2 regions of the Tepidamorphus gemmatus genome follow, and region 1 is predicted to be linked to the other one. Evidence: riboswitches for the same ligand, from Rfam matches in the RefSeq annotation. Region 1 holds a riboswitch; the other holds the start of a gene.
The links. A riboswitch is a leader RNA that binds a small molecule or an ion and turns the genes downstream of it on or off. The one in region 1 is predicted to bind thiamine pyrophosphate.
Positions count from the first base shown of each region.

Region 2: another riboswitch for thiamine pyrophosphate. It lies ahead of EDC22_RS08455 (ABC transporter permease); the one in region 1 lies ahead of thiM (hydroxyethylthiazole kinase).

Region 1 covers NZ_SMAK01000009.1:67,032-72,252, reverse strand. Annotated here, with positions in the region: gene EDC22_RS14100 (hypothetical protein) at 1-515, opposite strand, end outside; gene EDC22_RS14095 (alpha/beta hydrolase) at 653-1,486, opposite strand; gene EDC22_RS14090 (hypothetical protein) at 1,485-1,775, shown strand; TPP riboswitch at 1,807-1,913, shown strand; gene thiM (hydroxyethylthiazole kinase) at 1,961-2,722, shown strand; gene thiD (bifunctional hydroxymethylpyrimidine kinase/phosphomethylpyrimidine kinase) at 2,719-3,570, shown strand; gene EDC22_RS14075 (TRAP transporter substrate-binding protein) at 3,687-4,658, shown strand; gene EDC22_RS14070 (fumarylacetoacetate hydrolase family protein) at 4,705-5,221, opposite strand, start outside.
Region 2 covers NZ_SMAK01000004.1:208,852-214,072, forward strand. Annotated here, with positions in the region: gene EDC22_RS08445 (adenylosuccinate synthase) at 1-776, shown strand, start outside; gene EDC22_RS08450 (hypothetical protein) at 816-2,237, shown strand; TPP riboswitch at 2,300-2,416, shown strand; gene EDC22_RS08455 (ABC transporter permease) at 2,535-3,323, shown strand; gene EDC22_RS08460 (ABC transporter substrate-binding protein) at 3,382-4,365, shown strand; gene EDC22_RS08465 (glutathione S-transferase family protein) at 4,754-5,221, shown strand, end outside.

The DNA of each region.
Region 1 (5,221 bases):
AGGCCGGGGAACTCCTTGCCGGTCGTCGAATTGAAGCAGATGCCGCCGTCGCACTGGGCCGAATAGCCGGCCTGGGGCTGGTTTCCGACCGGACCGCCGCAGGTGTAGATCGCCAGCGGCGGACCGAGCTTCTCCACCGCCGGGCGGTAGTCCTGTTCGAGCCGGCGCGGGGTCGAATAGGTGCTGACCGTGAAACCGTTGGCGACACCGTCCTTCAACAGCGTGCAGACGTTCCGGCGCTGGCCTCGGTCGCGATAGTGGAACGGCAGCGAGATGCTCCTGCCGTTCTCGATCTCGCACTTGCAGTAGGCGACGCCGTCGAGCACCCAGCATCGCGCCGTGGCGCACAGCGCATAGGTGTTTGGATCGCCGGGCGCGGTCGGGCACTGGAGGAAGACCGACGGCCGCACGTCGGGCGCAGCGGCCTGCGCGGTCGCGGAGGCTGCGGCGGTGACGACGAGACCAAGCAGGAGCGCGACGGCGAACCGCGCGAGCGCATTGCGGCGAATCGGCATGGATGATGTCCCCGGAGAATGATGGGTCATCTTCCGGCAGTTTGCTTGCCGAAGCCTTACATCCCGAAGCCTTACATCCCGAAGCCTTACATCGACGACGCAGCCTGTCGGCGGCCGCGGATCGCCGCGTCCGCGCCTCAGCCGCCCCGGCCGGGCGTCAGCGCGGCGAGATCGCGGGTCATGTCGCTGTCGGGCTCGGCGAGTGGGGCAATGACGGTGAAGTGGTTGGCTCCGGTCGCCTCGAAATATTCGGCGCGGACACCCCCTTCGATCCATTCATCGACGATTTCCCGACTCTGACGCAGGAACTCGTCGCTCTCCGCGCCGCCGACCCAGGCGTGCAGGGCGAGACCGGCTGGCGAGGGCCAGTTGAGCGGACTGACGCGACCTGCCTCGACGGAGTCCAGCTTCAGCGCGCGGTTGAGCGTGGTTGCGACGAGCGGCACCAGATCGAACAGTCCGGAGATCGGTTGCGCGGCCGGTACCACGGCTTCGGGCAGCCCGCGTGCGGTCCAGTCGGTTGCAAGCAGTGCGGCGGCGAGGTGACCGCCGGCCGAATGGCCGCTGACGGCCATCGGCAGGCGGTAGCGGTCATGCAGGAAGCGGACGAGGGCGCGCATCTCCTCGATGATCTCGCCGATGCCGACCTCGGGGCACAGCGTGTAGGTCGGCATGGCGACGGCGATGCCGTGGGCAAGGGGACCGCGCGCGAGATGGCTGAAGTAGCTCTTGTCGAGCATCTGCCAGTATCCGCCGTGGATGAAGATCGCCAGGCGTTCGACCCTTCGGTCCGCTGCGGGAAAGAACAAGTCGACGCGATTGCGCTGGCGTGGGCCGTAGGCGAGATCCAGTTCCGCGCTCGCGGTGTTGCGGAACGCGGCTGCGTCGCGCGCCCAGCCTTCGATGATGGCCGGATGCTCCGGGACGCGCGCACGGTTGTTGTATTCGGCTTCGTAGTCGATCCCGGTCATGGCTGCATCCGTGCGTCCTCGTGGCGATGGTCCGGCATGGGTGCCGGTCTACGGCAAACCGAGCCGGTACGCCAAGGTGCAATGGTGCGACTTGGGGGAGGCCCTGCCAGTCGGGTGGTTCCGGATTGCGATCGCCGCCGCCGGTCCGATGCCGGAAGCGATGGCAGACGTCGGCTGGAAGCATCGATTGCTGCCACCCGTGCAGGCTCGCGACTGGAGCCGGATCACGCAAGGTCATGCCGACGCCGTGCAGGTGTCCAGCAGCCGGAACCTGCCGAACAGCCCTTGAAACCGGCCTGCAGGTCGGATAGATGTGCGAGACGATCTCATTGGGGTGTCCCGAACGGGACTGAGAGGCCGCAGGGCGGTCAACCCGTCGAACCTGATCCGGATGATGCCGGCGGAGGGAGTTGAGATGAACAGCAGGACAGTTTCCCCAAGCGATGCGGTTGATCCTGCCGGCGGCCCGGGCCGTTGAGCGGCGCTGCGCGCGATCTGACGGGTGAGCTGCTCGCGCGGCTGCGGGCCGAGCGTCCGCGCGTGCACTGCATCACCAATGCCGCAGCGGTAGCCTACACGGCGAACGTGCTTCTGGCAGCAGGCTGCATTCCGTCGATGACCGTCAATCCGCCGGAGGTGCCCGGCTTCATCCACGGGGCGTCGGCGCTGCTCGTCAATCTCGGCACGCTTGACCCGCTGCGGGCCGAGGCGATCGACGTGGCGATCCGTATCGCCCGAACGGACGGGAAGCCATGGGCACTGGATCCCGTGTTCGTCGAGCGCTCACCGACGAGGCTCGGGCTTGCCCGTGACCTGGCGCGGCGCCATCCAGCCGTGATCCGTGCCAATCGCGCGGAACTCGCGGCGTTGAGCGGCAGCGACGGCGGCGACGCGGCGGCACGGCTGTTGGCCCGCGAAAGCGGCGCGGTGGTGGTGCGGACCGGCGAGGTGGATTTCGCGACCGATGGAACCCGCGAGGTCGAGGTGGCGGGCGGACATCCGCTGATGGCGCTGGTGACAGCATCGGGATGCGCGGCCACCGCGCTGATGGCCGGTTTCCTGGCGGTGGAGACGGATCGTTTCCTCGCGGCGGCGGCGTGCCTCGCCTTCGTCAAGGCAGCCGCCGAACGCGCCGGAGCGACGGCCCGAGGACCCGGAAGCTTCGTTCCGGCCTATCTCGACGCACTCTATGCGCTCGACCCCCAGGACTTCGGTGACAGGATTGCCTCCCCATGAAACAGGTGCGACCAGACAGCTTCACCGCCGACCCCGCTCGCGGCGGGCGCGCGCCCGTGGCGCTCTCGATCGCCGGAACCGATCCGACCGCCGGTGCAGGCATGCAGGCCGATCTGAAGACCTTCTCGGCGCTGGGCGTCTACGGAGCAACGGTCATCACAGCGCTCGTCGCGCAGAACACCACCGGCGTCCAGGCGGTGCTCGACATCGCGCCGGATTTCGTGGCGAAGCAGATCGATTCGGTCTTCGACGATCTGTCCGTCGACGCGGTGAAGGTCGGGATGCTGAGCGTGCCGGCGGTGATCGAGACGGTCGCAGAACGCCTGGCGGCGCATCGGGCGCCCAACATCGTCATCGATCCCGTGATGGTGGCCAAGAGCGGTGATCCGCTGCTGCGTCCGGAGGCGGTGGCGGTCCTGCGCGACACGCTGCTGCCGCTGGCGCTGGTGATCACCCCGAACCTCCCCGAGGCGGCCCGACTGCTTGACGCGGACGTCGCAGACAGCGAGGCGGCGATGCGCCGGCAAGGCGAGCGGCTCTTGGCGCTAGGACCGAAGGCGGTACTGATGAAGGGGGGGCACGCCGAAGGCGATCGTTCGGTCGATATCCTGGTGTCCGACCGGGATTGCCTGCGGTTCGAGGCACCGCGCGTGGCGACCCGCAATACCCACGGCACCGGCTGCACGCTGTCGGCGGCAATCGCTGCCGGGCTGGCGAAGGGACTTGGGCTCGAGGCGGCGGTCAGGGCCGCGAAGGACTATCTCACTGCCGCGCTGGTCGCGGCCGATACGCTGGGCGTCGGCCATGGCCACGGCCCGGTCCACCATTTCCATTCGGTGTGGTCATGAAAACAATCTCGCAACGTGGCGGGCTCTCCCGCCGAACGGTCATCGCCGGGGCCGTGGCGGCCGGTGCTGCGTCTCTGGCGGCCCCCGCCGTCTCCCAAGGGCTCGTTCGATGGCGGATGGCAACCTCGTGGCCGCACAACCTGCCGGGGCCCGGCGTCAGCGCCAGACGGCTTGCCGAGCGGATCGGGGCGCTCAGCGGTGGCAGGCTGACGGTGGAGGTATTCGCCGCCGGCGAGCTGGTGCCCGCCTTCGAGGTCTTCGATGCGGTCTCGCAAGGAGTGGCCGAGATGGGCCACACCGCCTCGTTCTTCTGGCAGGGCAAGATCCCCGCAGCGGTCTTCTTCACAACCGTGCCGTTCGGCCTGACTCCGCCCGAACACGTCGCCTGGGTGGAACACGGGGGCGGCCAGGCGCTGTGGGACGAGCTCTACGCGCCGTTCGGCATCAAGCCGTTCATGGCGGGCAACACCGGCTTCCAGATGGGTGGCTGGTTCAAGCGGCCGGTTGCCTCGCCGGACGATCTCAAGGGCGTGAGCATCCGGTCCGCGGGACTCGGCGCCGAGGTGTTCCGACGGCTCGGGATGACTGCGGTGGCAATTCCTCCGGGCGAGATATTCCAGGCATTGCAGTCGGGTGTCGTCGACGCCGTGGAATTCCTTGGCCCGTTCTCCGACATTGCCCTCGGTCTCGACCGGGTGGCACCCCATTATCTATGGCCGAGCTTCAACAAGCCGAATGGCACCGGTGAGGCGCTGGTATCGATTCCGGCCCTCGAGGCGCTTGACCCGGATCTGCGGGCGATCGTCGCCGGGGCTTGCGCGATGGAGGCGGCGGCGGGATTGGCGGAGGCGGACTGGATGAACGGCCTTGCGATCGCGCGCCTCGCAGGGACCGATGTCAGGCTGTCCGAGTTCCCGCGCGATGTCGTCATGGCGGCGCGCGCTGCGGCATCCGACGTGCTGGCCGAGCTCGTCGCCGGCGATGCCCAGGCGCGCCGGGTGATGGAGTCCTACGAGGCGGCGCGGTCTGCTTTGGGCGGCTGGTCCGGCCGGTCGATCGGGCCGTTCCTGGACGCCCGCACGAGCTGATCGACATGTGGCGGGCGCCGCCGCCAGGCGGCGCCCGGCCGCTGCCTCAGCGCGCGACGACCTTCTGGCGCTGGGTGCCGAGACCCTCGATCGTCAGGGTCACCACATCGCCCGCCTTCAGGAAGACCGGCGGCTTCATGCCCATCCCGACCCCGGGCGGCGTCCCGGTGGTGACGACGTCGCCGGGCAGGAGCTTCATGAAGCGCGTCACATAGCTGATCAGCTCGACGATGCCGAAGATCATGGTCTCGGTCGATCCGGTCTGCATCCGCTTGCCGTTGACATCGAGGCTCATGGCGAGCTTCTGCGGATCGGCGATCTCGTCACGGGTGACAAGCCACGGACCCAGCGGACCATAGGTGGGGGCGCTCTTGCCCTTGACCCACTGGCCGGTGCTCTCGGTCTGCCAGAATCGCTCGGACACGTCGTTGCACAGGCAGTATCCGGCCACGTGGTCGAGGGCCTTGTCAGCCGGCACCTCGAAGGCCTCGGTGCCGATGACGAAGGCGAGCTCGACCTCCCAGTCGGTCTTCACCGAATCGCGGATCAGCACGATGTCGTCG
Region 2 (5,221 bases), on a different contig from region 1:
GGCGCGGCCTTGACCGGCCGGAGATCGACGGCGACGAGCTCGAGCGTCAGCTCGTCGGGATCGCCCCGTCGATCCTGCCCTATGCGTGCTCGGTGTGGAGCCTGCTCGACCAGCAGAAGCGGCGCGGCAAGCGCATCCTCTTCGAAGGCGCGCAAGGCACGCTGCTGGACGTCGATCACGGCACCTACCCTTACGTTACCTCGTCCAACACCGTTGCCGCGCAGGCAGCCACCGGGTCCGGTACGGGACCGGGTGCGCTGGGTTACGTGCTCGGCATCACCAAGGCGTACACGACAAGGGTGGGCGGCGGGCCGTTTCCCACGGAGCAGGTGAACGAGATCGGCAACACCCTCGGCGAACGCGGCCGCGAGTTCGGCACGGTCACCGGGCGCAAGCGCCGTTGCGGCTGGTTCGACGCAGTGCTGGTCCGCCAGGCCATCCGCACCGGCGGCATCCACGGCATCGCGCTGACCAAGCTCGACGTATTGGACGGCTTCGGGGAATTGCGCATCTGTGTCGAGTATCGCCTCGGCAACGCGAGACTCGACCATCTGCCCGCCTCGCGCGATGCGCAGGCCGCGGTGACGCCGGTCTACGAAACCTTCGAGGGATGGTCGCAGAGCACCGAGGGCGCCCGTTCGTGGGCCGACCTGCCGGCGCAGGCGGTGAAGTATGTCCGCAGGATCGAGGAACTGATCGGCGCGCCGGTGGCGTTGTTGTCGACGAGCCCGCGCCGCGAGGACACGATCCTTGTTCACGACCCTTTTCAGGACTAAGAGCCTGTAGGTGGGCTTCAGGAGGCTCGTAGCCGGATCATGGCAGATTTCGTCAGTGTTCTCCGCCGCGCGGTGGAGAACCTCAAGGACAACAACGAGGCAGCGCGTCATGCTCTTTACGGCAAGGCGCGAACCGCGCTGCTCGGCCAGCTGAAGGCGCTCGATCCCCCGCTCGGCGAGGAGGAACTGCAGCGCCAGACGGCAGCGCTGGATGCGGCGATCGCCGAGGTCGAGGCCGAGTTCGCGCAGGCCGCGGCGGGCCTGGACACGGACCTGGAGGCCGGGTATCCGGCGAACGAACCGGTCGCGCCGCCATCGATGCCGCAGAATCAGGTACCGCCGCCGCAGCCGGCCAAGCAGCGTCCGGTGCAGGAGCCGCGTCGCCCCAGCGAGGATTTGCGGTCGGCGGTCGCGGCGGCCGAGCGTCTGGGGCAGGCATCCGCGGATGCTGCCAGGCAGGCGCGCACGGCCCTGGACCAAGCCGCGCCAACCGGCGATGCGCTGGGCGCGTCCAGCGTCGACAACGGTTATCGCACGCAAGAACCGGCCGCGCCGCGCCGCCCGGATCAACGCCCGCGCGAGACCGGTGAGCGCCGTACCGCCGCGATCTATGACGACGGCGATTCGGGTGGCGGTGCGGGACGCTACATTGCCTGGATCGTGCTGGCCCTGGTGATCGTCGGCATCGCCGGCGTCATCTACTGGCAGCGTGACACGCTGGCGTCGATGGTGGCGACGCTGACCGGCGGGTCTCAGAGCGACGAGGAGCAGAAGATCGTCGATCGCGTGCCCGGCAACGAAGCGCCGGCATCCGCGCAGCCGCAACCGCCTGCCGTTCAACCACCGGCGACGACCCAGCCGCAGATCCCGCCGGCCGCCGAGAGCGAGGGCGAGCGGGTCGCCCAGGCGCTGCTGATCGAGGAAGGGTCCGGCACGGGCGCCCCGATCACTGCGGGCGGCCTGGTAGACTGGAGACTGGCGGACGATACCGACGCGACGGGCGCGGTGTCGAAGGTCATCGAGGGCCAGGTACGCATCCCCGACAAGGATCTGCAACTGACCCTGACGATTCGCCGCAACCTAGACCAGGCGCTTCCGGCGAGCCATCTGGTCGAGCTCGTCTTCACGCGGGGGCCGAACTTTCGCGATGGCGGCATCGCCTCCGTGCCGGGCTTGCTGATGAAGGCCACACCACGCTCCTCCGGTCAACCGCTGGTCGGCGCCGTGGTCCCGGTGATGGAAGGATACTTCCTCGTCGGCCTGTCGGAATCCGAGCTCGACCGCGAACGCAACATCGCCGAGATGCGCACGCGCGGTTTCATCGACATTCCGATCAACTATTCCAACGGCGGCCGCGCGGTGCTGTCGCTGGCCAAGGGCGAGACGGGAACGAAGGTGTTCCAGGACGCCTTCGCGGCCTGGGGCGAATCACCGCCGGCGGCACCTCTGCCGTCGGAATGAATCGGGCGGCCGGCAGCCCGCGACGGACGCTTGCATTATCGTGCGGCGTCCGCCATCCTCGGCCTCGTTCCGAGGGGTGCTCTGCAGGGAGCTGAGATGGCGCGACCGGCCAGGTCGGGCCGAACCCTTCGAACCTGATCCGGGTCATGCCGGCGAAGGGACTGGAACCGAGCTTCCCCCGAGCCAAACGTCTCCCGGATCTCCTGAACGCGCCGCGACGGAGATCCATCATGCTTGCCTGCTGTCTCGCCCGACCATCGCATACAGTCCCGGCCCGAAGACAGGATTGAGGCCCCGGTGCCCGACGCCCCATCAGCCAGGGCCGGTTGGCGCGTCGCCCATAGGCTGCTGCGTTCCGGTCTCGTCTGCGCCGTGATCCTCGCGGCCTGGCAGGGTGCGGTGGTCGTACTGGACCTGCCTCCGTTCATCCTGCCCAGCCCCAGGCGGGTCGCTGCTGCATTCCTCGCCCACAGCGATTTTCTGATGCGCAACGCGGCGATCACGGCGCTGGAGATCGTGCTCGGCCTGATGACCGGCACCGGGCTCGGTGTCGTCACCGCCCTCGCCGCTTCCGGCATCCCTGCGGCCGGGCGCGTCGTCCTGCCCGTGATGGTGGCAAGCCAGGCGCTGCCCGTCTTCGCGATCGCACCGCTGCTCGTCATCTGGCTCGGCTACGGAATCGCCTCGAAGGTGGTCATGGCGACGCTGATCATCTACTTCCCGATCGCCTCGGCCTTCCTCGACGGGCTGCGTCGCACCGATCCCGGGCTTCTCGACCTCGCCGTCATCTCGGATGCGGGGCGGCTGCGCACGCTTGCGCTGATCCGCATTCCGGCCGCGCTTCCAGGGCTCGCCTCGGGCCTGAGGGTCGCCGCCGCCGTCGCGCCGATCGGCGCCGTGGTCGGCGAATGGGTCGGTGCCTCGGCCGGACTCGGCTTCGTCATGCTGCAGTCGAATGCCCGCATGCAAACCGACATGGTCTTCGCCGCGCTTCTGATGCTTGGCGCCACGGCAGTGCTGATCCGAACCGCGGTCGAGGCCGCGACCCGCCGCCTCGTCCACTGGATCGACGAGACATCGCCGTGAGGCTGCATTGCCTTGTGGCTCTGTGCGCCGACCGTTCAACGAAACCGGGAGATTCTCCATGGCAACACACACACCCAGCCGCCCCACTGCATGGCCGGCACGTCTTGTGGCCGGTCTGTTCCTCGGCCTTGGCGCGAGCTTCGCCGGCGGTGGCCAGGCCGGAGCGGCGGACCGGCTGACCGTCCTCCTCGACTGGTTCGTCAATCCCGACCATGCTCCGCTGATCATTGCCGAGGCGAAGGGGTTTTTCGCCGACCGCGGCCTCGCCGTCGAGCTGGTGCCACCCGCCGATCCGAGTGCTCCGCCCCGGCTCGTCGCTGCCGGCCAGGCGGACGTCGCCATCTCCTATCAGCCCAATCTCCACCTGCAGGTGCATGAAGGGCTGCCGCTGGTGCGATTCGGCACGCTCGTGGAGACTCCGCTGAATACGCTGGTGGTGCTCGAGGACGGGCCGATAGGGGACCTTGCCGATCTCAAGGGTCGGACCATCGGCTTTTCGGTGGGCGGCTTCGAGGACGCGCTGCTCGGCCAGATGCTGGAGAGCGCGGGCCTGGAGCTCGCCGACGTTAAGCTGGTGAACGTCAATTTCTCGCTGTCGCCGTCGCTGTTCTCGGGCCAGGTCGACGCGGTTATCGGCGCCTTCCGCAATTTCGAGTTGAACCAGATGGACATCGAGGGGCGCCCCGGCCGGGCTTTCTTTCCGGAGGAGCACGGGGTTCCGGTCTATGACGAGTTGATCTTCGAGGCCCACCGCGACACCATCGGCGACGATCGCCTTGTCCGATTTCTCGAGGCCGTGGAAGCAGCGACGATCTGGCTGACCAACCATCCGCAGGAGGGGTGGGAGCTGTTCGTGGCCCGGCATCCGGAACTCGACGATGACCTGAACCGACGCGCCTGGTTCGACACCCTCCCCCGCTTCGCCAAGCGCCCCGCCGCGCTCGACCGCAGGCGCTACGAACGCTTCGCCCAGTTCATGAAGTCGCGCGGCCTGATCGACGAGATCGTCCCGACGGAGACCTATGCGGTGGAGCTGCGATAGCAGTTGCGGCGACCGGGTGCGGTGTGCGGCTCACCGGAGACGCCGGCCGGAGCGTTGGAGTCAAGCTGGAAGCGGAAGGTCGGCGCGGCCTGCCCGGTCGCGCCGAGCGCGAGCCACACGCCCATCCCAGCAAGTACAACGGCTGGAAACAGGCGCCCCATCAGCAATCCTCCGCGACGCGAGCGACAACCGCCTTGCCGCTGATCCCGGCCCGTCGTACAGCGCCATCATCCGATGATGCGGTACGCTTGCGCCGTCTCACCGACAACGCGAATGATGCCGCGCGTGGATGGTGGCATGCCATGGCAGGCGCCACTTCCCTCGCAGGCCTGCGCATGCAAGGTTGCCGTGCCTCCTTCAACAGACCAATACCAAGGAGCAAATGCCCGTGATCGACCTCTACACCTGGTCCACGCCGAACGGCCGCAAGGTCTCGATTGCGCTGGAGGAACTGGGACTGCCCTATACTGTCCACGAGATCGACATCACGAAGGACGAACAGTTCGCCCCAGAGTTCCTGAAAATCAGCCCGAACAACAAGATCCCGGCGATCGTCGATCGCGACACCGGCATGTCGCTGATGGAGTCGGGTGCCATCCTGCTCTATCTGGCGAAAAAGACCGGCCGGCTTATGCCGGCCGACGATGCCCGATACTGGCAGGCGGTCGAATGGCTGATGTGGCAGATGGGCGGTTTCGGCCCGATGCTCGGCCAGGCGCATCACTTCCTGCATTTCAACAGGGGCAAGGCGCCCTATGCCGAAGAGCGCTACGGCAAGGAGGCCCAGCGCCTCTACGGCGTCCTCGACAGGCGACTCGCGGATCGCGACTACCTCGCCGGCGAGTATTCGATTGCC